DNA from 2 places in the Rhodoferax sp. SPJ21 genome. Region 2 is predicted to be linked to the other one. Evidence: riboswitches for the same ligand, from Rfam matches in the RefSeq annotation. Region 2 holds a riboswitch; the other holds the start of a gene.

Region 1 (11,716 bases), on a different contig from region 2:
TACCGTGCCGAGCAGCATGCCGCCAAGGACCAGCAGCCACTGGCCTGAGCGTTCTTGCTGCGTCTTCGGACCCGCCTGCGAGGAAGGGAGTGTGTGGCTTGTGTTGTGCATGGCGGTGATCCTCCATGGTTTGGGAAATCGCGTAAAGCGCATAGTTCAAACGGCTACTATTCGTTTTTCGAAAGACTGCTGACATGAAATACCCCGACTTTCAGATTGACTGGCTGCGTGCCCTGGTGGCGGTGGTGGATGCGGGTTCGCTGTCGGCAGCAGCTCCCTTGCTGCACCGCTCGCAGTCGGCCGTCAGCATGCAGCTCAAGAAGCTGGAGGCCGCGCTGGGCCAAAGCGTGTTGCTGCGCGGCCCACGGCACCTGGAGCTCACCCCTGCGGGCACCGAGCTGCTGGCCTACGCGCGGCGCATGCTCGATCTGCAGTCGCAAGCCCACGACGCCTTGTTCGGGCCGCAGCTGGCAGGGCGGGTGCGGCTGGGCGTGCCGGATGACTACGCCTCCCGCTACCTGACGCCGTTGCTGAGCAGTTTTGCGCAGCGCTACAAGGGCGTGGAGATCGAGCTGACCTGCGAGCAGTCCACCGCCCTCATACCCAAGATAAGCCGGGGCGAGCTGGACCTGGCCCTGGTGTCGCGCGACAAGCCCAGCCGTGGGCATGTGCTGTTCCAGGAGCCGCTGGTCTGGGTCGGCGCGCCGCAGTACGAGGCCTGGCGCAGAGCGCCCCTGCCCATCGCCGTGTACGAAGAGGGCAGCATGGCCAGAATGGCCGCGCTCTCAAGCCTGGCGGCCCAGCGGCGCGCCTACCGGGTCGTGTACCACAGCTCCAGTTTGGCCGGCCAGCTGGCGGCGGTGGAAAGCGGCCTGGCGGTGGCCGTGTTCACCCGCTGCAGCGTTCCGCCGCATCTGCAAATCCTGCAGAACCTGCCGGCAGAATTCCAACTGCCCGCGCTGCGTGCCATGGATGTGGCAGCGCTGCGCAGCAAGGTGTCTCTGCGCTCGGCGGCAGTCGATGCGATGTATGAGCAGATGCTCAGCACGCTGGCCGGCACAGGTGGCCGGGTCGCATAGCAAGTCCGCAAGAATTGTCCGCCGCGCAGCACTACATTGCTCACCTAATCAAGGCAAGGAGCCCCGTATGCACACCGTTCACCAGGACCAGGCCATCCACGTATTCGGCATCGAGCTGCGCACCAGCAATGCCGAGGCCTTCGATACCATTCCGCCGCATTGGCAGCGCTTTGCCGACAGCCAGGTGCTGGCGCGCATTCCGGGCAAGCTGTCGGACGAGGTGTATGCGGTCTACACCCACTTCCAGAATGCCGGGCGCGACAACCAGGGCAGCTATTCGCTGGTGATCGGCGCGGCGGTGGCGCCGGATACGCCTCTGCCCCAGGGCCTTGTTCGTGCGGTGATTCCGGCGTCCCAACGCGCCGTGTTCCCGGTGGCACAGGGGCGTTTTGACCTGGTGGGGGCCAAGTGGCAAGAAATCTGGGAACACACCGAGCTGCCCAAGACTTTCATCGCCGAATACGAGCGCTACAGCGCGAACGGCGACATCGACATCCTGGTCGGTATCGCCCCCGAGCCCGTGCCCGCATGAACCGCCCGTACGGCTGGACCGACTACCAGGAGCGGCTGGGCCGGGTCATGGCCTATATCCACGACCATCTGGCCGACCCGCTGGACCTGCAGACCCTGGCCGAGGTCGCCCACCTGTCGCCCTTCCACTGGCACCGGGTGTACCAAGCGCTGCAAGGTGAGAGCGTTGCCGACACGGTGCGGCGGCTGCGCCTGCACCGCGCTACGGGCTATCTGGCCAACACGGCGCTGGCGGTGGCGCAGATTGCGCCCAAGTGTGGTTACCCGAATACGCAGTCCTTCACCCGCGCCTTTCGCAGCGCCTACGGCTTGGGCCCGGCGCAGTACCGTGCCCAGGGCGGCCACACCCTGTTCCAGGGCCCGCAGGCCCAGCCTGAGGCTGCGGGCTACCGTGTGGAAGTACGTGCCGTGGCGCGCGTCACGCTGGCGGGCGTCGTGCACAAGGGCTCGTACATGTTGGTCGGCAAGGCTTTCCAAACTGCCTATACCCGCATGGCTGCGCAAGGCCTTGTGCGGCCCGATACGCGCTGGCTGGCGGTGTACGAGGATGATCCTTTCGCTGTGCCGGAAGCGCAGCTGCACTCCCGTGCCGGCTTGTCACTGCCGCCTGGCGCTAGCGTGCCAGCGCCGCTGCAAATCTTTGAGTTGGGCGGCTGCACATGCGCCGTGCTGCGCCACCGCGGCCCCTACGCCACCATGCGCGCCGCCTACCATTGGCTCTACGGCCGCTGGCTGGTCGAGTCTGGTCACCGCACCGCCGATGCGCCAGTGTTCGAGGAGTACCTGAACAACCCGCGCGACACCGCGCCGGCCGACCTGCTGACAGACATCTTTCTGCCGCTGGCTCCCTGAATTTATAAAAAATACGGCTCTAGCACAGATAAAAACTGCGCTAGTAGCTATCAAAGCAATAGCAAACGTCAAGCTTCACGGGTCTCCAGGCAGCGGGGAAAGCGCCTTTCTTTGTCGCAGCGCAAAGAAAGACTTGCAGTGTGCGCCCATGCTCAGTGCTGTTCGTTATGAACTTCGCTCTGAGGGCTCCAGCATGGTTTTACGCAGACAGGTGGTTCTGGCTACAGCGGCTACCGCGACGACCTTGGGCGCGTGCTCTGGGTCTGACAGGGCGCAGCAGATCGCGCGTAGCCAACGGCAGCCTGGTGTTGCCAGCAGCCTGGAGGCAGCCGCCCGCTTGCATGAACTGGTGCGTTACGCCACCTTGGCGCCCTCTAGCCACAACACCCAGTGCTGGCAATTCCATTTGCAAGACACATCCATACAGATCACGCCGGACCTGTCGCGGCGCTGCCCCGCCGTGGACCCGGACGACCACCATCTCTTCGTCTCGCTGGGCTGTGCCACCGAAAACCTGGTGCAAGCCGCACGGGCCCTGGGCCTGCATGCCGAAGCCGAATTCGCGGTGCAGGGAGCGGGGGCCATTGCCGTTCAGCTGGATGCCCGCAAGCCCATCGCCTCGCCTTTGTTCCAGGCAATCTCTGAACGCCAATGCACGCGGGGTGATTACGACGGCCAGGCTCTGGCAACGGACGAGCTGCGCCTGCTGGAACAGGCGGGCACCGGCAACGGCGTGCATGTGCGGCTATTGAGTGGGCGTCCGGCAATCGACACGGTGGTCGACTACGTGCAGGCCGGCAACACCGCACAAATGCAAGACCCGGCGTTCGTGGCGGAGCTGAAGGATTGGATCCGTTTTAGCTCGGACGAAGCCATCCGCACAGGGGACGGCCTGTCTGCCGCCCTATCGGGCAACCCCAGCATGCCGCGCTGGTTGGGCCGCCCGATGATGGACCTGTTCTTTACGCCGAAGTCGGAGAACGAGCGCTACACACGGCAAATACGCAATGCGGCCGGCATCGCCATCTTTGTGTCCGAGGGCAACGACAAGCCCCATTGGGTCGAAGCGGGGCGTTGCTACGAGCGCTTTGCCTTGCAGGCTACCGCGCTCGGCATCCGTAATGCGCTGCTGAACCAGCCTGTCGAGGTGGCGGCCATCCGGCAGCAGTTCGCAGCCTGGCTCGGACTCAGTCCAAACGGGCCTCGGCCCGATCTCGTGGTGCGCTTCGGGCGGGGCCCCACCATGCCGATGTCTTTGCGGCGTCCTGTCGAATCGGTTCTCCTATAGCCGCCGTTGGTGCTCCAGCGCAAAGCCCCATAATCGAGCGCCTGCCGCACGCCTCCGCGTCGGCCTACCCCAAAGGCAATCTGTGAAGAAAACGTTCCAACTGAACATCGAAGGCAAGCACCCTGACCGCGTGCTCGAAGCCACCAAACACGAAATCCGCAAATACATGCAGCGCCAGTTGCGCGTGGCCCTGCCTGTAGGCGTGGACTACTGGGACTGGGATTGCAAGTTCGGTGACAGCAAAGATGCGGCCGAAGTCGCGCACTACGCCGCCATCACCAAGCTGATCGACGCCCTGGTCGCGCGCGGTGGCACCTCGTTCTACCTTGAGTTGGTGGCCAAACCCGGTGTGCGCACTGCCAAAGCCCCGCGCCAGGACGACAGCGACGACGCAGAAGACTGAAGCCCGCTGCGCTGGAGCTGAACATGCTGAACTACCTGGATTTCGATTACAGCGAAGACGAGCAAGGCTACGGCAGCTTTGAGGCCATGGCCTCCACCCAGCCGGCGCAGGTGGCTGCTGTGCGCCAGGAGATGGCGCAGGTGCTGGACTGGGCTTTTGCGGCCTTCCCCGGCTTGCGCGCCCCGCTGGACGAGGGCGGCGAGTGGGATTTTCATGTGCAGGGCCAGCAGGAGTGGGCCGCGTCCGAAGCGCTGGGCTACGACGAGCAGACCCGCCAGTTCAGCGCCCGGCTGGCGCCTGCCGGGCCACCGCGTTGCACGGTGACCCTGTCGCTGACCGGCAGCGCGCAGTTTTGCGATGCCTTTCGGCAGCGCTTTTTACCCGATTGATCAGGCCGCCACGCTTCCCAAACGGCCCAGGCGCTTGCAGATCTCCAGCGTGGCCGTGCTCTGGTTCATGGTGTAGAAGTGCAGGCTGGGGGCGCCACCGGCCACCAACTTGTCGCACAGCTCGGTCACCACATCCAGGCCGAAAGACTTGATGCTGGCAGTATCGTCGCCAAAACCCTGCAGGCGCAGGCGTATCCAGCGCGGGATTTCGGCACCGCAGGCGTCGCTGAAACGCATCAATTGGTTGGAGCTGGAAATCGGCATGATGCCGGGCACCACAGGAACCGTCACGCCCAGCTTGCGCGCGTCTTCCACCAGGCGGAAGTAGGCGTCGGCGTTGTAGAAATACTGCGTCATGGCCGAGTTGGCTCCCGCATGCACTTTTATGGCGAAGGCGTTCAGGTCGGCGTCGGCCGACTTGGCTTGCGGATGGATTTCGGGGTAGCAGGCCACCTCGATCTGGAAGGCGTCGCCGGTCTCGGCGCGGATGAAGGCCACCAGGTCGCTGGCGTACTGGAACTCACCGCCCGCACCATAGCCGCTGGGCAGGTCGCCGCGCAAAGCCACCAGACGTTTTACGCCCATGGCCTGCAGCGTGGCCAACTGGGCCCGCACGGTGGCCTTGGTCGCGCCCACGCAAGAGAAATGGCTGGCCGCCGGCACGCCTTCGGCCAGGATCTCGGCCACGGTGGCAAACGTGCCCTCCTGGGTCGAGCCGCCAGCGCCGAAGGTGACCGAGCAGAACTCGGGCTTCAAGGCGTATAGCGCCTGGCGCACGGTGCGCAGCTTGGCCGAGCCTTCGTCCGTCTTGGGTGGGAAGAATTCGAGACTGATAGGGAAATTGGATGCGAGGCTCATGGGGCTCTCTTTGCAAAAATGAAGAATTCGCGGTTGCCATCGCCACCGGCGACAGCACTGTCAAACCAGTCCAGCACGTCCAGGTCGAGTTCGGCGCAGCATTCGCGCAGGCGCGCTTCCACCACGGCGTACATGGACTCGTCGCGCACGATGCCGCCCTTGCCGACCTGGCCAGGCTGCAGCTCGAACTGCGGCTTGACCAGCATCAGCAAATGGCTGTCGGGCTGGAGCAGCGGCACGAGGGCTGGCAGTATCAGCGTCAGCGAAATAAAGGACACGTCGCCCGTGACAAGGTCGAACTCGGGTTCGGTATCCAGCCCGTCCAGGCCGGCTTTGCGCTTGTGCCGCACTGGTGCCGCATCGGCGGCGGGTTCGGCGTCCAGAGGCCGCGCGTTCACTTTGCCAGTTGCCTGGGCAATATGCGCTTCGACCTCGGCATCGTCGGCGTCATCGCTATCGTCGTAGTCGGTGACTTCGCCACCACCACGCATCCAGCTGTACGGCGCCTCGGGCTCCGGGTCGTCCACCGCCGGTGGTTCCCAGTGCTCGGACAAGACCATTTCGCAGGCTTCCTGCAGCGACTCGGGCGTGAGTGAACGGGCGTTCAAGCCCTCTACGCACAGCACCCGCGTATCGACGCGCAGCTTGGGATGCAGCTGGCCATGGCCTACGTCCACGCCAGTCACCTGAAGCGCGCCGGCTTGCAGCAGGCAGTCGGTAAACCCGCCGGTGGATTGGCCCACGTCGAGCACTTTCAGGCCGTTGGCGTCCAGGCCGACATGTTTCAGCGCGGCTTCAAGCTTGAGCCCGCCGCGCGAGACATAGCGTGCCTCGGCCGCGTCCAGCAGTTCCAGCTGGGCGTCTTCCGGGATGTCGTCCTTGTTCTTGGCGACATCTCGCCATTTGATGCCGTCGAACCAGCGCATGCCTCCGGCGATCAGGCGCACGGCCTGCGAGCGGGATGCGGCCATGCCGCGTTCTACGAGTAATTGGTCAGCGCGCATGGGGCTCCGGATATGAGGGGGAAATGCGGACGCAGAGCGCCCGCAAAGCCCGTTCGTCCTGAGCTGGTCGAAGGGCCTTGTACAACAGGGCGGCTTCGACAGGCTCAGCCCGAACGGCTGCAGTTTGCTTAGTAGCGGTAGGTTTCGGCTTTGTAGGGGCCGTTCTTGCTAACGCCGATGTAGGCAGCTTGCTCGTCGGTCAGCTCGGTCAACATCGCGCCGACCTTCTTCAGGTGCAGGCGGGCGACCTTCTCGTCCAGGTGCTTGGGCAGCACGTAGACCTTGCCATTTTCGTACGCGTCCTTCTTGGTGAACAGCTCGATCTGGGCGATGGTCTGGTTGGCGAAGCTGGCCGACATCACGAAGCTGGGGTGGCCTGTGCCGCAGCCCAGGTTCACCAGGCGGCCCTTGGCCAGCAGGATGATCTTCTTGCCGTCTGGGAACGTGATGTGGTCCACCTGGGGCTTGATTTCTTCCCACTCGTATTGCTCGATCGCCGCAACTTCAATTTCGTTGTCGAAGTGGCCAATGTTGCAGACGATGGCCTGGTCCTTCATCTTCAGCATGTGGGCGTGGGTGATGACGCTCTTGTTGCCGGTGGTGGTGACGAAGATGTCTGCGTGTTCGCAGGCATAGTCCATGGTGACCACGCGATAGCCTTCCATCGCGGCTTGCAGTGCGTTGATCGGGTCGATCTCGGTCACCCAGACTTGGGCCGACAGTGCGCGCAGTGCCTGGGCCGAGCCCTTGCCCACGTCGCCGTAGCCGGCGACCACTGCCACCTTGCCGGCAATCATCACGTCGGTGGCGCGCTTGATGCCGTCCACCAGGGATTCGCGGCAGCCATACAGGTTGTCGAACTTGCTCTTGGTCACCGAGTCATTCACGTTGATGGCGCGGAACAGCAGCGTGCCCTTGGCGCTCATCTCATTCAGGCGGTGCACGCCGGTAGTGGTTTCTTCGGTCACGCCGATGATCTCAGCCGACTTGCGGGTGTACCAGGTGGGGTCCACAGCCAGCTTGGCCTTGATGGCTGCGAACAGCAGGGTTTCTTCTTCGCTAGTAGGGTTGGCTACCACGCTGATGTCCTTCTCGGCGCGTTGGCCCAGGTGCATCAGCAGCGTGGCGTCACCGCCGTCGTCCAGAATCATGTTCGGGCCTTCGCCGGGCGTGCCCTTGGCGCCGAAGTCAAAGATGCTGTGGGTGTAATCCCAGTAGTCTTTCAGCGTCTCGCCCTTGATGGCGAACACCGGCGTGCCGGCAGCGGCAATCGCAGCGGCGGCATGGTCTTGGGTCGAGAAGATGTTGCACGACGCCCAACGCACGGTGGCGCCCAGGGCTTGCAGGGTTTCGATCAGCACGGCGGTCTGGATCGTCATGTGCAAGGAACCGGTGATGCGAGCGCCCTTCAAAGGTTGCGCGGCTGCGAATTCTTCGCGGATGGCCATCAGGCCGGGCATTTCGGTTTCAGCAATGCGGATTTCGCGCTGGCCCCAGGCGGCCAGGCTCAGGTCGGCAATGGCTTGGTCGGCGGTCAAAATGGGTTTGAGAACTGCGTTCATGGTGGGCTCCAAAACAGGTTGGTACATGTTGGTAGGGCCACTGCGCAGACGGTGAACCGGGACTCACCCGAATTTCAGCCTAGCAGGCAGTGGGTGAGCGCGGTTATCACTAAATGGATGGATTCCGAGCCTCACACCGGGGCCTGGGGTGACCAGGCCGGGGGTTGCAGCGCTCCTCGGAATCCTGCCATTATAAGGAGAAGCCGCTGCGCCGCACATGAAAGGCGTGTAACACCAGACCCGTAGGTCTTTATTTCTTCCGCTTGCTGGCGCGTGCCGACCGTGCCTGCGGAGCGCTGAGGCGCTGGCTTTCCTGGTCCAGCCACAGCAGGGTTTCCGCATGCGACAAAAATCTGCGCAGGTACTCGGGAGACAGCTCGCGCATCGTGGCCAGGGAGCGCAGCACTAGCATGTGGGAATTCAGCGGCCCGGCGTTTTCCGGGCCCCGCTTGAGCGACTGTTCCACTTGGTCCACAACTGCAAATTTGGACCAGACTTCCCGGAAGCCTTGCACACTCTTCAGCTCGGGCCGGCCACCCCAGCCAGCGGGAGCAGAGTTGTCTTCTGCGGCGGGCTGGGTCGCTGTGCGGATGTAGGCGTTCAGTGCAGCCAGCGCAGAGGTGGGCGGGGGAGGGGATTCGGAATGACTTGCCCGGGGCCTACGTTCGCCACGTTCGGCATAGGCCGTCAGCGCGGCTTGCAGCTTGCCATGCACGATGTGCCGTACGGGTTCGGGCGCAGCCTCCAAACGCTGTTGCAGAGCTTCCAGGTAGCGAAAGCGCACGGGGTCCCAATGCTGCGCGCCTGCGTTGCGCAAGGACGCCAACGCCGTCGCCGCATCGAAAGCCTCTGGCGGCATCATGGTGCCGGCGGCTTCTCGGCGGTTGAGCGGGGCACGGGTGCCATTTCCACCCGGCGGTTTTGTGCACGGCCTTTGTCGTCGTCGTTTGACGCCACGGGCTGTTCGGCACCAAACGCGGCCGCAAACACCCGCGACGAGGGCATGCCGGATTCGATCAGTGCGCGCGACACCGTGAGCGCGCGCTGGGCCGACAGCTCCAGGTTGTCGGTGAAATGCTGGTTGCGGTCGATGATGGGCTGGTTGTCGGTAAATCCGCTGACCATCAGCATGTCGTCCCGTGCGCCCAGGTAGACCTGCAGCGGTGGCACCAGGCTTTTCAGCAATTGCCGCCCTTCGGGGCGCAACTGGTCGGAGTTCACCGGGAACAGCACGCTGCCGCTGATGCCGATACGGCCGTTGTTCAAGGTCACGCGGCCTGTGGCCAAGGGCACGGCCAGGGCCTTTTCCAAGGCCATGCGGCGCTGCTCTTCGCTCTGGCGTTTGGCCACTTCCGCCTGCAGATTGGTGACCAGGTCCATCTGCACCACCAGCACACCAACCAGCACCAGCACAAAGGCGCCCAGCAAGCCCGACATCAGGTCGCCAAACACCGCCCAAACGGGCGCGGTCTGCTCTACGCCATCATCCCAGTCGTCCGCGCCGGTCATCCCGCAACCCCTTCCGCGCTGCGCAGGCGGCGCATGTCTTCCACCACCGTTTGCTGCGCGGCGATGCTGAGGTCAATCACCTCGCGGGCCTGGGCCACGTAGTAGGCCAGTTGTTCATCGCTACGAGCAGCCGACTGCTGGATGGCGCCTTCCACGCGCTGCAGGCTGTCCGCCAGTTTTTCGTTCGACGCGCTGAAGAGTTGTACTCCGTGGCCAAAGGCTTCGCCCAGGCTGGCCAACTCCACAGCACTGCCAGTGACCTGCGCCGCCACCTGCGCGGTCTGGTGGGTGTGCACCTCTACCGCGTGGGCAAACTGGCCGCCCGCAGCGTCCAGCACGCGGGCAGCAGATGCCACCAGCGACTCGATGGCGGTGCGCTGGTCGCCCGCTGCCTGGTCCAGCGTCTGTAGCAGTGTGTCGAGTTGCGTCACCAGCTGGGTGCGTTCTGCAAAAGCCTGGTTGTCGCGCTCGCTGAACCCGGCCATTTGCTGGCGCAGCTGGGCAATCACTTCCGCTGCGGCTTGGGGCGCCTCGGCCGCCGTGGCCATCAGTCGGGCCATGGGCTCTTCCAGGGCCGTGCCCAAGGTGGCCAAATGGGTTACCACGGCGGTCTGCAATTCCGCCAGTCGGTCCACTGCGGCCTGGCCACGGGTGGATTCTTCGGCACGCAGGGTTGCCAGCTCGGTGCGCCAAAGGCTGGCCAATTGGTCCAGGCGCTCGCCCTGCTGCTGCGTCCAGCGGACTTCTGCTTCGGTATGGCTGGCCAGCAGGGTTTCAGAACGGCCCACCAGATTTGCCACCTGTGCCAGGGTTGTTTCGGCGCGTTCGCTGGTGTGTACCACCATGTCGCCAGCGGTCTTCTCCAGCGTTTGGCAGACCGCCTGTTGTTGGGCCAGGGCCTGCTCGCCCATGGCGCGCCATTCGCCCTGCAGCGTGTGGGTGGTGGACTGCAATGCCTGCGTCCAGCTTTGTAGGTGCAGCTGGTCGGCCGTAGCTTGGTCCTCGCGGGACTGGGTTACGGCAGCTTGCACCGCAGCCAGCAGCGTGCTGGAACGTTGTTCGAAAGTGTCGGCAAAGCCTTGCAGCGCGGTGCGCGAGAGACTGGCCATTTGCGCCAGGCGCTCGCTCTGGTCCTGTGTCCAGCGGGCCTCTGCGGCGGTATGCGCGGCCAACAAGGCTTCAGATCGCGCTACCAAATCAGCCACCTGTGTCAGGGTGGTTTCGGCGCGCTGGCTGGTGTGCTCGACCATCGCGCCAGCGGTCTTCTCCAGCGTTTGGCACACCGCTTGTTGCTGGGCCAGGGCCTGTTCGCCCATGGCGCGCCATTCGCTCTGCAGCGTCTGGGTGGTGGACTGCAATGCCTGCGTCCAGCCTTGCAGGTGCAACTGGTCTGCGGCCGCTTGTGCGTCCCGGGACTGGGCTGCAGCCGCTTGAACCGAAGCCAGCAACGAGCTGGAGCGCTGCTCAAACGTATCGGCAAAGCCTTGTAGCGCCGCGTCAAATCGGGCCGCCTGGGCCTCGCTGCTGCGCACGTGGTTTTGTTGCGCGGCGGCCCAGCCATCGGCAGTGCGCGCGGCGGCTGCGTCCCAGCTCTGGGCCAGGCCATTCAGCTGGCTTTGCGTGGCATCAAAGACGCGTTGGTGCAGGCGTGTGGATTCTTGCGCCATCTCCGCCATCGCCGCCTGGACTACCGGTTGGATACTGTCGCCCGCCGTGCGTGCCGCAGCGGCCAGGCTGGCTTGCAGCGATGCACTGACGGAGCTGGCCAATTCGCCATACGCCCCCGACACCTCGCGATGGAACTGCGCCTGCTGCCCTTGCAACTGTTCGCTCAACTGCTGGCTGCGGCGCTCCATGCCGTCCATCAGGGCCTGCAGGCGCTCTGCCACCTCGGGCAGCGCGTGGGCCTGCAGTTGCACGGCCTTGAAGGCGTCGTGGCGCTGTTGCGCCATGGAAAACGGCCGCAAGCTGGTGGCAATGCGGGCATCCAGCAGGCGCACCACATCCAGCCGCTCGCGCCGGGCCATGGCCGATAGCAGCCCCAAGACGGCCGACGCCGCCACCCCGGCCACCGAGGTGCCAAACGACAGGCCCAGGCCCTTGATGGGCGCCGCCAATGCGGAGCGAATGGCATGCATGTCGGTGGAGCCCTCCAGCGCAAACACCGCGCCCTTGAAGGTGACCACCATGCCCAGGAAGGTGCCCAGCATGCCCAGCATCACCAGCAAGCCCACCAGGTAC
Region 2 (11,716 bases):
GTGCCGCTGCGGACACACTGGGCATCCCTAACGCCTACGGCTCCTACGAAGAGCTGCTGGCCGACCCGAGCATCGAGGCCATTTACAACCCGTTGCCCAACGACTTGCATGTGCCCATGACCCTGGCCGCAGCCCGCGCCGGCAAGCATGTGCTGTGCGAAAAGCCTATCGCGCTGAACGCCAATGAAGCCGCGCAGTTGCGCGAGGTGGCCGGCAAGGTCCACATCATGGAAGCCTTCATGGTGCGCTTCCACCCGCAGTGGCTGCGTACGCGCGAGCTGGTGCAGAGCGGCGCCCTGGGCGAGTTGCGCACGGTGCAGGCCTGGTTCTCCTACTTCAACCGCGACGCCAGCAACATCCGCAACGATGCGGCAAAGGGCGGCGGCGCGCTGTTCGACATCGGCTGCTACCCCATCGTCGCCGGGCGCTTTCTGTTCGGTGCCGAGCCGGTGCGCGTGATGGCGCTGGCCGACATGGACCCCGATTTCAATGTGGACCGCACGTTCAGCGCCTTGCTGGACTTTGGTGGCGGCCGGCACCTGGACTTCACCGTCTCCACCCAGTCCACGCCCTACCAGCGCGTGCACGTAGTGGGCACGCAGCAGCGGGTGGAAATTGAGATTCCGTTCAACGCGCCGCAGGGTGAAGCCACCCGCATCTTCATCGACAACGGCCAGCAACTGGGCGGCGCCAGCGCCACGGTGGAGAGCTTTGCGCCCTGCGACCAGTACAGCCTGGAAGGCGATGCGTTTTCAAAGGCGATCCGTGGTGAAGCGCCGCTGCCGTACGGCGTGGAAGACGCGGTCCAGAACATGCGCATCATCGACGCGCTGTTTGCCTCGCAGCGCAGCGGGCGCTGGGAAACCCTGGCTGCTATTTAATTCGTAGCTGCTTGTGCAGTTAATATCTGCGCTACAGGCCTATTTGTTATAAATTATTGGCGGATGTCGCCAGCAGTTTGCTGGCTTCCCTGCGGGCGCTGACCAGGGCGATAAAGCGCCGCGCCGCCAGGCCCAGCGGCCGTTCCTTGGACCAGACGACGTCTACCCACAGCTCCATGTGGTTGGTCAGGTTGTCGAACGGTATCTGCACCAGCGTGCCAGAGGCGATCTGGCTGCGCACAAAAGATTGCGGCAGCCAGCCCCAGCCGATGCCGGCCTCGATCAGGCCCAGCGCGGCGATGTGGTTGTCGGTGCGCCAGCAGTGCCGGGCAAAGGCAAAGCGCCGGTCTATGGTGGCCAGGTCGCGGCTGGCCACCACGATCTGGCGGGTGTTGGTTAGTTGCTCTTCGCGCAGGCCGTCCGGGCCTTGCAGGGTGCGCGCCAGCAGCTCGGGCGACATCACTGCCACCAGGGTTTCGCTGCTGACTTCTTGAAAGCCTTCGCGCCCGTCCAGGCTGGGCCGCTCGAACACCAGGGCCAGGTTGGCCCGACCTGCGTGCAGCATGCTCAACGCATCGGCCTGCGGTGCGGCCAGCACCTCCACTTCCAGCAGGGGATATTCCTGCGCCAGTGTGGCCAGTGGGCTGCGCCACTGGGCTGCCAGTAGCTCGGGGGCGATGGCCAGGGTCAGGCGGTTTTCCAGCCCTTGCGTCAGCCCCAGTGCCTGTGCGTTCAGCTGCTGCAGCTGGCCGGCCAGCAGGCGGGCCTGCGGCTCCAGCGACCGCGCGGTGGCCGTGGGCCGGGGCTCGCGCCCGCTGCGGTCGAACAGCTCTAGCCCCAGCTCGGCCTCCAGGTGGGCGACGGCCATGCTGACCGCCGACGGCACCCGCCCCAGGGCGCGCGCAGCGGCTGAGAACGAGCCCCTGTCCAGCACGGCCAGAAATACCTGCACGCTCTCGGTGGTGAATGCCATGGCTCAACCCATCAATAAAACTGACATAAGCTGACTTTATATATCAGAATTAAAGACATAAAGTGGCGGCATTACCGGTTCCAAGGCGGCTAAGCCGTTCAGATTTGCCATGCAAGGTATCAAGCGCAAGTTGGTTTATGTAAGTTTGTTCGAAGGCATTGCCATTCTGGCGACCACCCTCGGTTTGTCCGGCATGACGGGCCACGGCATGCAGGATTCAAGCGTGGTGGCGGTCGCTGCCTCCAGCATCGCCATCACCTGGAACCTGGTGTTCAACACCTTGTTCGAGCGCTGGGAAGCCCGCCAGGCGGTGTATGGCCGCAGCCTGGGCCGGCGCATTGCGCATGCCATAGGCTTCGAAGGTGGGCTGACGGTGTTTCTGGTGCCCTTGATGGCCTGGTGGTTCGACGCCACGCTGTGGCAGGCCCTGCTGATGGACCTGGGCTTGCTGGTGTTCTTCCTGGTTTACGCCTTCGTGTTCAACTGGGTTTTTGACCGCGTGTTTGGCCTGCCTACTTCAGCAGTGCGCAAGACGCAGCCGGCCTAGTTGCCTGCACGGACTGCGGCGATTACGTAAGGATTAGCACCCTGCGCCAAACGGTGGCGCAGACCTAGGATGCGGGCTCCCATCCCTAGGAGTTCTTATGTCCGTGTGCAAATTGCTTTCCGTGGCCGCCGCTGTCGCAGCCGTTGTTTCCATGCCCCTGCCCGCCGCTGCGTTTGACGGCTGGCACCTGGACAACGCCACGGCGATCCCGGGCAAGGGCTCCGCCTGGGACTATGTATCGTTGGACGCAGCGCGCGGTCACCTGTTCATCGGCCGCCGTGGCGCGGGCCTGCAGGTGTACGACCTGGCCAGCCACAAGGCGCTTGGCATCATCGGCACGACGGCCAGCGACAGCGCTAACGGCGCCACCTTGATGCCCGAGTTCGACCTCGGCATTTCATACAACGAAAACGGCACCATCACCCCCTTCAAGCTGTCCACACTGGAGGCGCAAGCGTCCATCAAGCTGGGCGACGAGCTGGATGCCACCCACTACGACCCGGCCACCAAGCGCATCATCGTGAATATGGCGGCAGGAAAAGACGGCACGGAGTTGCAGGTGCTGGAGGCCCCCTCATTGAAAAAGGTTGGCTCCATCAAGGTCAGCACCAAAAAGCCTGAGCACGCCGAAGCCGACGGCCAGGGCAATTTCTACATGGCCTCGCGCGACGAGAACGCGGTGTACCGCATCAACACCAAAGACATGACCGTCACGGCCCAGTGGCCCACACCTGGTTGCGCCCAGACTAACGGCCTGGCGCTGGATGCGGCCAACCGCCGCATCTTCCTGGGCTGCCGTGGCAGCGCGACGGTGAAGCCGTCTTTTGCGGTGATGGATGCTGACAACGGCGCCATCCTCTACACCTTTGAAATCGGTGGCGGCAACGATGACGTGGTGTATGACGCCGAGCTGAAACGGGTGTTCCTGACCAACGGTGTGAACTCGGTCATGAATGTGTTCGAGCAGGTCGATGCCAATACCTACAAGCCGTCTGAAGCGCTGGGCACCATGGCCGGCGTACGCACCATGGCCATGGACCACAAGAGCAAGAAGATCTACGCCATCACCGCAGAAGGCAGCGCCGACTACAGCAAGAAGATCACCACCAGCGTGTCGCCGTACTACGCCAATACCTTTTTTGACAACAAGTTCTACGTGCTGACCTACAGCAAGTAAGCCCGGTGGCTTACTGATTCCGCCCCCTGTCGGGGGCGAAATCAGGTCGGCATCAGGTGGTCGATTTCCTGCTGCATGGCCTGCACCAGCTGGCTGTAGCGCTTCAGCTTCTCTGAGGTTTCGCGTAGCCGCTCGGCCACGCGCATGGAAATCGCCAGCAGCAGCTTGGCGGCAGTATGCGGGTCGTCCTGGCTGAGCTTTTCCAGAGCGGCGCGCGACAGGATGGCGCAGACCACATTGGTGCTGGCGGTACACGAGGCCAGCCGCGCCTGGCCGTCGATCAGGCCCATTTCGCCAATCAGGCTGCCCGGGCCTAGCACGGTCACGGTGACCGGGTTGTGCCGGCTGACGATAACGTTTTCTACCGTCACTTCGCCTTCCAGCAGCAGAACCATGTAGCCGGTTTCGCTTTTGTCCCCCTCGACAATGAAGGTGGTGTCTATCGGGATGCGGCGCGGTGTCATATAGCTGACGACGGTCAGCGCCTCTTCGGGTAGCAGCTGCATCAGCGCCGTGGGGGCGATGAGCAGCTCGGCCGCCCGGTTGGCCGACTCGGAGCCTTCTACGGCCCGCATGCGCTGCTTGGGCAGAAGGTCTTCGGGTTGTTGGCCTTGAACGGTTTTCTTGCTGCCAAAGAAGTTTTCAAACATGCTGGGGGAGGGGTGTAGAAGTAACAGATTGTCTGCGCGGGAAGTTTAGAGCTTTCTCGGGACCCAGGGTAGGGCGGCGGGTTCGCGCATAGCCTTTAAAATCGGCGCTTCCAAGGAGCGTTGCAGCGGGGCTGGTCCCCGTCAGGCTTGGAAAGCTCTTGTACGAGACCGCAACGACGCTCACCTGAACCATGCCCCCTCCACAGGTGAGTTGAATGTCCGAACCCGTCGCAAATTCCGTCCCCCCCATGCTGTTGTCCGGCCTGGAGCCTGTGCTCATTGGCCCCGGCACGCTGTTCGTCAACATCGGCGAGCGCACCAATGTCACCGGCTCCAAGGCCTTCGCCCGCATGATTTTGAATGGCGAATTCGACCAGGCCTTGTCGGTGGCCCGCCAGCAGGTGGAAAACGGCGCCCAGGTGATCGACATCAACATGGACGAAGCCATGCTGGACAGCAAGGCGGCCATGGTGCGCTTTTTGAACCTGATCGCCAGCGAGCCCGACATCGCCCGCGTGCCGATCATGATTGACTCGTCGAAGTGGGAAGTCATCGAAGCCGGCCTGCGCTGCATCCAGGGCAAGGGCATCGTCAACTCGATCAGCATGAAAGAAGGCGTGGAGCAGTTCAAGCACCACGCCAAGCTACTGCGCCGCTACGGTGCGGCCGCCGTGGTGATGGCCTTTGACGAAAAAGGCCAGGCCGATACCTATGAGCGCAAGGTTGAGATCTGCGAACGCGCCTACCGCATTCTGGTGGACGAGGTGGGCTATCCGCCAGAAGACATCATCTTCGACCCGAACATCTTTGCCGTGGCCACCGGTATCGAGGAGCACAACAACTACGCGGTGGATTTCATCGAAGCCACGCGCTGGATCAAGCAGAACCTGCCGGGCGCCAAGGTATCGGGCGGTGTCTCGAACGTGTCTTTCAGCTTCCGTGGCAACGACCCGGTGCGCGAGGCCATCCACACCGTGTTTCTGTACCACGCCATCCAGGCGGGTATGGACATGGGCATCGTTAACGCCGGCATGGTCGGTGTGTACGACGACCTGGAGCCGGTGCTGCGCGAGCGCGTGGAAGACGTGGTGCTGAACCGCCGGCCCGACGCGGGCGAGCGCTTGGTCGAAATTGCCGAAACCGCCAAGAGCGGCGCCAAAGACGAGAGCAAGCGCCTGGACTGGCGCGGCACGGCGGACCACCCCGTGTCGGTGGAAGACCGGTTGAGCCACGCCATGGTGCACGGCATCACCGAATTCATCGTGCCCGATACCGAAGAGGCCTACCAGGCCGTGCTGGCCAAGGGTGGCCGTCCGCTGCATGTGATCGAAGGCCCGCTGATGGCGGGCATGAACATCGTGGGCGACCTGTTTGGCCAGGGCAAGATGTTCTTGCCGCAGGTGGTGAAGTCGGCACGGGTGATGAAGTCCGCAGTGGCGCATTTGATTCCTTACATCGAAGAAGAAAAACGCCTGGACGAAGCCGCTGGCCGCGATGTGCGCACCAAGGGCAAGATCATCATCGCCACCGTCAAGGGCGATGTGCACGACATTGGCAAGAACATCGTCACGGTAGTTTTGCAGTGCAATAACTTCGAGGTGGTGAACATGGGCGTGATGGTGCCCTGCCACGAGATCCTGGCGCGCGCCAAGGTCGAGGGCGCCGACATTGTCGGCCTGAGCGGCCTCATCACCCCCAGCCTGGAAGAAATGCAGTACGTGGCTGGCGAGATGCAAAAGGACGACCACTTCCGCGTCAAGAAGATCCCGCTGATGATCGGCGGCGCCACCACCAGCCGCGTGCACACCGCCGTGAAGATCGCCCACCACTACGACGGCCCGGTGGTCTACGTGCCAGATGCATCGCGCAGTGTGGGTGTGGCGCAGAGCTTACTTGGGGATGGTGCTGCAGATTTCATAGCAGAACTGAATGCCGACTACGACAAGGTGCGCCTGCAGCACGCCAACAAGAAGCAGACCCCGCTGTGGCCGCTGGCCAAATGCCGGGCCAACAAGACGCCGATCAACTGGACCGGCTATACGCCCAAGGTGCCCAAGTTCATCGGCCGCCGTGTCTTCAAGAATTTCGACCTGACCGAGCTGGCCAAGTACATCGACTGGGGCCCGTTCTTCCAGACCTGGGACCTGGCCGGCCCGTACCCCGCCATCCTGACCGACGAAGTGGTCGGCATAGAAGCCACCCGTGTCCACAAGGATGCGCAGGCCATGCTCAAGCGCGTGGTCGAAGGCCGCTGGCTCACCGCCAACGGTGTGATTGCCCTGTACCCGGCGAACACGGTGAATGACGACGATATCGTTTTCTACACCGACGAGTCGCGCGCGGAAGTCGCCATGACCTGGTATGGCCTGCGCCAGCAGGCCGAAAAGCAGGCGGTGGACGGTGTCATGCGCCCCAGCCGCTGCCTGGCCGACTTCGTGGCACCCAAGGCCAGTGGCGTGGCGGACTACGCGGGCATGTTTGCCGTCACCGCCGGCCTGGGCGCCGAGAAGAAGGAAGCCCAGTTCATGGCCGAGCTGGACGACTACTCCAGCATCATGTTCAAAGCCATCGCCGACCGCCTGGCCGAGGCCTTTGCGGAATGCCTGCACCAGCGCGTGCGCACCGACCTGTGGGGCACCTCGCCGCAGGAGGCGCTGACCGTCGAAGAGATGATTGGCGAAAAATACACCGGCATCCGCCCTGCGCCCGGCTACCCTGCCTGCCCTGACCACAGCGCCAAGCGCGAGATGTTCGACCTGCTGCAGTGCCATGACATCGGCATGGAGCTGACCGAAAGCCTGGCGATGATGCCGGCCGCCAGTGTCAGCGGCTTCTACCTGGGTCACCCAGACAGCGTGTACTTCAACGTTGGCAAGATTGGCGAAGACCAGCTGAAAGACCTGGCCCAGCGCCGGGGCGTGGCCGAGAAGGATTTGCAACGCCTTTTGGCACCGAATCTGTAAAACCTGGGGCTCGTCCGCATGCGGGCGCGTGGATTTACGTGGAAGATGGGTCTTAAGCGCTCAGCTTACAAACTTGTACTTTGCTACAGTTTGTAAGAAACTGAGTTAATCCCCCCACTTAGCGCCACGCCTTCTGCCGGACTGCCCATGGATGACGATGACCTGCTTGAGTTCATAGACGCCCCCTCGGCCGCCGAGACCTCTGCGGGTGCGACCATGCCGGAGGCCTGGCGCATTGTGGTGGTGGACGACGACCCCGATGTGCACGAAAGCACGTCTTACGGCTTGCGTGGCCTGGAGGTCGAGGGCCGTGGTCTGCAGTTGCTGCACGCCTATTCGGCGGCCCAGGCCCTGCAGATGTTGCGTGACGAAACCGGCGTTGCTGTGGTGCTGCTGGACGTGGTGATGGAAACCGAAGACGCTGGCCTGGCCACGGTAGGCGCCATCCGTGACGGGTTGGGCCTGGCTAATCTGCGCATCATCCTGCGCACCGGACAGCCAGGCCAGGCACCCGAGATCGAGACCATACGCCGCTACGACATCAATGACTACAAGACCAAGAGCGAGCTGACCCGCACCAAGCTCTATACCGCGCTGACCACCGCTATCCGCTCCTATGACCAGCTGTGCCGCCTGGATGCCAGCCGCAAGGGGCTGGAGCAGATCGTGGCGGCCAGCAACCAATTCATTGCCGATGCCGGCGTGCAGACATTTGCCCAGGGCGTAATCACGCAAATTGCCGGGCTGATCGGCATCGAGGCGGAAGGCCTGGTGTGTGCCTCTACCGGCGTCGGTGAGGGCTCTGCGCAGTATGTCGTGATTGCGGCGGCCGGGCATCTGGCCTATTTGATGCGCCGCCGTATCAGCGAGATCGACGACCCACATATCGTTGCCAGCCTGACGCAATGTCTGGCGGAGCGCCGCAACCTGGTCACCGAGCGCAGCATCACCTTGTTTTTCGAAGGGCGGGAGTCGGGCGATTTCGCTGCGTTTGTGTATTCGGCCCAGCCTTTGCGCGCAGTGGACATGCATTTGATGCAGGTGTTTTGCACGAACATCGCCCTGTGCGCGTCGAATGTGGAGCTGGTAGCCCGCCTGCGTGACTATGCCTTTGTGGACCGCATGCTGGGCTTGCCCAACCGCACCGCCCTGATCGAGCATATGGACCGGGCTATTGCCGACGGCTCGGCGCAGGGCTGTGCTCTGGGTCTGATGGATGTGGACCAGTTTGCCGAGACCAACGATATGTTTGGCCACGTGTACGGCGACCTGTTGCTGGCCGCCATCACCCGCCGGCTGCGCGGCCTGCATGGGGGCGACGCGTTTTTGGCGCGGGTGGGTGGCGATACCTTTGCCTTGTTTGGCGCTGAAACCCGGGTCCAGCCCGAGGTGTTGCGCGCGGTGTTCGAGCAGCCCTTTGAGATCGAGGACATTCAGCGCCCGGTGTCCATCTGCATCGGTCTGGTGCACTGCGATGCGGCCGGTGGCAGCGGCCTGGAACTGCTGAAGAATGCGTCGATTGCGCTCAAGCGTGCCAAGGAGTTGGGCCAGGGCCGCAGCGCGTACTACTCGGCCGAGATCGGCATTGCCACACGCGAACGCACCCGCTTGCTGCATGGTTTGCAGCGTGCCTTTGACCACGAACGCTTGTTCGTCGTTTACCAGCCGCAAATGTCTTTGCGCACCGGGCTGCCCATAGGTTTTGAGGCGCTGCTGCGCTGGCGCACCGAAGACGGCCAGTTCGTGCCGCCCGACCGCTTCATCCCTGTGGCCGAGCAGTCCGGTCTGATCGTGGCCATCGGCGCCTGGGTCCTGCGCACGGCGCTGCACGCCCACGGCCAGCTGCGCGCAGCTGGCATACAGGGCATACGCATGGCGGTGAACGTGTCGTCGGTGCAGTTCGCGCAGCCCCAGTTTCTGGCCACGGTGGACGAGGCACTGGCCGACACCGGCATGCCGCCCGACTGCCTGGAGCTGGAGATCACCGAGTCTGTGGCGGTGATGGGCATGGAGCGCGTCGCCAGCGTGCTGCGCGCCATCAAGGAGCGCGGCATTGCGGTGGCGATTGACGACTTCGGTACCGGCTTTTCTTCGCTGTCCTACCTGGACCAGTTGCCCGCAGACCGGCTGAAGATTGACCGCGCCTTTGTCAGCTCGCTGGACTCGGGCCGGCTGGGCGCGCGCATTGCCGAGATGATCGTGCCGCTGGGCCACCAGCTGGGCATGCAGGTGCTGGCCGAAGGGGTGGAAACCGAGGTCCAGGCCAGCATCTTGCGCAGCCTGGGCTGCGACGAGGCCCAGGGCTATTTGTACGCCAAAGCCATGGTCATCGAAGACCTGCTGCCTTGGCTGGCACAGCGCCTGGGTATAAAGCCGTGAAATTCTGGCCCTGGCTGCTGCTGGCAGGGCTGTTGGCAGGCTGTGGCCCTGGCCAGCCGGTGCGCATAGGCTTTATTGCCAGCTTGTCCAACCGCAGTCCAGATGTCGAAGAGGACGGTCGCAATGGCCTGATGCTGGCCATAGAGCAGCGCAACCAGGCCGGCGGCCTGGGCGGCCACCCGATTGAGCTGGTGGTGCGTGACAGCGGCCAGACGCCGCAACAGGCACAGTCGGCCATGCAGGCGCTGGTGCAGTCCAAGGTGGTGGTGGCGGTGGGCTCGATTACCAGTGCCACCGCCGCCTTGGTGGTGCCGCTGGCCGATGCGGCCCAGCTGGTGCTGCTCAGCCCCACGGTGACGTCCATGGATTTTGTGGGCAAAGATGACTACTTCTTTCGCATGAACCGCAATGCACGCGAAAACGCCAGCGCGTATGCGGCCAAGCTGTTTCAGCGCGGCCAGCGCCGCGTGTCCGTGTTGTACGACGTGCGCAACAAAAGCCTGTCCAGCTCCTGGGTCCACGAGTTCCGGTCTGCCTATGCCGTTGCGGGCGGCCAGGTGGCGGCCGAAGTGCCTTTTGGCGCGGAGGGGCAGGGCGTGGGCGACAGCGTGCGCCAGATGCTTGCGGCACAGCCAGACGGTTTGCTGTTCATCGCCGCAACGCTGGACGTGGCGCAGCTGGCCCAGCAGGCCGAAAAGCTGGCCCCCGGCTTGCCCAAGACAGCCTCGGAATGGGCTTCTGGCGACTATCTGGTGGAGCTGGGCGGACGGGCGGTAGAGGGCATGGTGACGTCCCAGGTGTTTGACCGCGCTGACACTTCCGAGCGTTACCGCCGCTTTCGTGATGCGTACCAGACGCGATTTGCACGGCCACCCAGCTTTAGCGCCGTAGCTTCGTTTGATGCGGGTACGGTTTTGCTGCAGGCTTTGGATCGGCGCTCCTGGCATGAGTCGGTCAAGGATGCCTTGCTGAAATACGGTCCCTACGAAGGGCTGCAGCAGAGCATCCAGTTCGACCGCTTTGGCGATGCCACGCGCAAGATGATCTTCACCCAGATCCAGGCGGGTCAGTTCGTGCCCTTGCCATGATGGTTTGGCGGCTGCGCAGCTATCTGGCGGGTCTGCTGGTGGCCACTATGCTGGTGACCCTGGTGATTGTGGGCAGTGCCATTTTGTGGATGCGTATTCCGCAGATCGAGCAGGCCAACAAGGAAAAGGTGGCTCGGGACATCGGAGAGATGGCCGCCCTGATGGAGATTCTGCTGGGCTCGGTGGAGTCGCGTGTGCAGGTGCTCAGCCAGGCGGTGCGGCTGGCGCCTGCGTCGCAGGCGAATGCGCTGCTCGATGAAGCCGTGGGTAACGCGCATGTGATGGGGGCTATTTACCTGGTGTCGGGAGCTGGCCGTGTACTGGCTGCCGGTGTGCCTGAGACCCTGCGTGCCCAGCGCGAGGACTGGCTGGGCACCGATCTGTCGGCCAACCCGCTGTTTCGCGCGGCCCAGACCCGCCAGCAGCTGGTCTGGGGGGACAAATACTTGTCTCTGCTGTCCGGCGTGGTGACGGTAGGGCTGGCCTATCCGGTGGACGCCCAGCGTGTGCTTGTGGCCGAGGTGCCACTGTCCTATTTGCTGCGCACCTTCCAGCTGGCGGCGGGCCAGCGTGACTCCCTCATCTGGCTGGTGGACCGGCGTGGCGAGGTGCTGGCCGATACCGAAGGGGGGGCGCTGGTGGGCCGCGTGAATGTGTTGAACCTCCCGCTGATATCTACCTTTCAACAGGGCCAGGCTTTGCCCGATCTGTTTAGCTTCATGGACCGGGAGTTTCACCCGGCCATATCCCACTCCATGGACCTGGACTGGTATTTCTTGGGCGGCATGCCCTCTGGCCTGGAGAACCGAGAGATCCGCGGCCTAGTGGTAGTGGTTTTCACGGTATTTCTGGGGGCTCTGGTGGTGGGCTTCCTGTTGGCTCCGTTCTGGGCGTCCCGCTTGATACGCCCGCTGCGGGGGATTGTGGTGCGCGCCGGCCAAATATCTGCCGGCGAGCAGGTCGGCCCTTGGCCGCAGGGGACGATCGCCGAGTTCAACCGCCTCTCGGGCGACCTGGAAAAAATGGCGGCCACGCTGCAGGAGCGCCAGCAGAAATCT

Evidence for each region. A riboswitch is a leader RNA that binds a small molecule or an ion and turns the genes downstream of it on or off. The one in region 2 is predicted to bind S-adenosylhomocysteine.
Region 1: linked by a shared signal. The riboswitch ahead of ahcY (adenosylhomocysteinase) and the one ahead of metH (methionine synthase) in region 2 are both predicted to bind S-adenosylhomocysteine.

The regions. Positions count from the first base shown of each region.
Region 1 covers NZ_JBYZMO010000001.1:1,260,336-1,272,051, reverse strand. The annotation lists gene AC4BBN_RS05800 (DMT family transporter) at 1-111, opposite strand, end outside; gene AC4BBN_RS05795 (LysR family transcriptional regulator) at 195-1,079, shown strand; gene AC4BBN_RS05790 (GyrI-like domain-containing protein) at 1,147-1,611, shown strand; gene AC4BBN_RS05785 (AraC family transcriptional regulator) at 1,608-2,462, shown strand; gene AC4BBN_RS05780 (Acg family FMN-binding oxidoreductase) at 2,656-3,750, shown strand; gene AC4BBN_RS05775 (DUF6172 family protein) at 3,833-4,153, shown strand; gene AC4BBN_RS05770 (hypothetical protein) at 4,177-4,542, shown strand; gene metF (methylenetetrahydrofolate reductase [NAD(P)H]) at 4,543-5,400, opposite strand; gene AC4BBN_RS05760 (TlyA family RNA methyltransferase) at 5,397-6,404, opposite strand; gene ahcY (adenosylhomocysteinase) at 6,533-7,966, opposite strand; S-adenosyl-L-homocysteine riboswitch at 8,055-8,150, opposite strand; gene AC4BBN_RS05750 (DUF2894 domain-containing protein) at 8,217-8,828, opposite strand; gene AC4BBN_RS05745 (OmpA family protein) at 8,825-9,475, opposite strand; gene AC4BBN_RS05740 (DUF802 domain-containing protein) at 9,472-11,716, opposite strand, start outside.
Region 2 covers NZ_JBYZMO010000002.1:264,807-276,522, reverse strand. The annotation lists gene AC4BBN_RS09095 (Gfo/Idh/MocA family protein) at 1-881, shown strand, start outside; gene AC4BBN_RS09090 (LysR family transcriptional regulator) at 928-1,854, opposite strand; gene AC4BBN_RS09085 (PACE efflux transporter) at 1,964-2,401, shown strand; gene AC4BBN_RS09080 (YncE family protein) at 2,499-3,578, shown strand; gene AC4BBN_RS09075 (cyclic nucleotide-binding domain-containing protein) at 3,620-4,228, opposite strand; S-adenosyl-L-homocysteine riboswitch at 4,335-4,417, shown strand; gene metH (methionine synthase) at 4,444-7,191, shown strand; gene AC4BBN_RS09065 (putative bifunctional diguanylate cyclase/phosphodiesterase) at 7,339-9,570, shown strand; gene AC4BBN_RS09060 (ABC transporter substrate-binding protein) at 9,567-10,658, shown strand; gene AC4BBN_RS09055 (sensor histidine kinase) at 10,655-11,716, shown strand, end outside.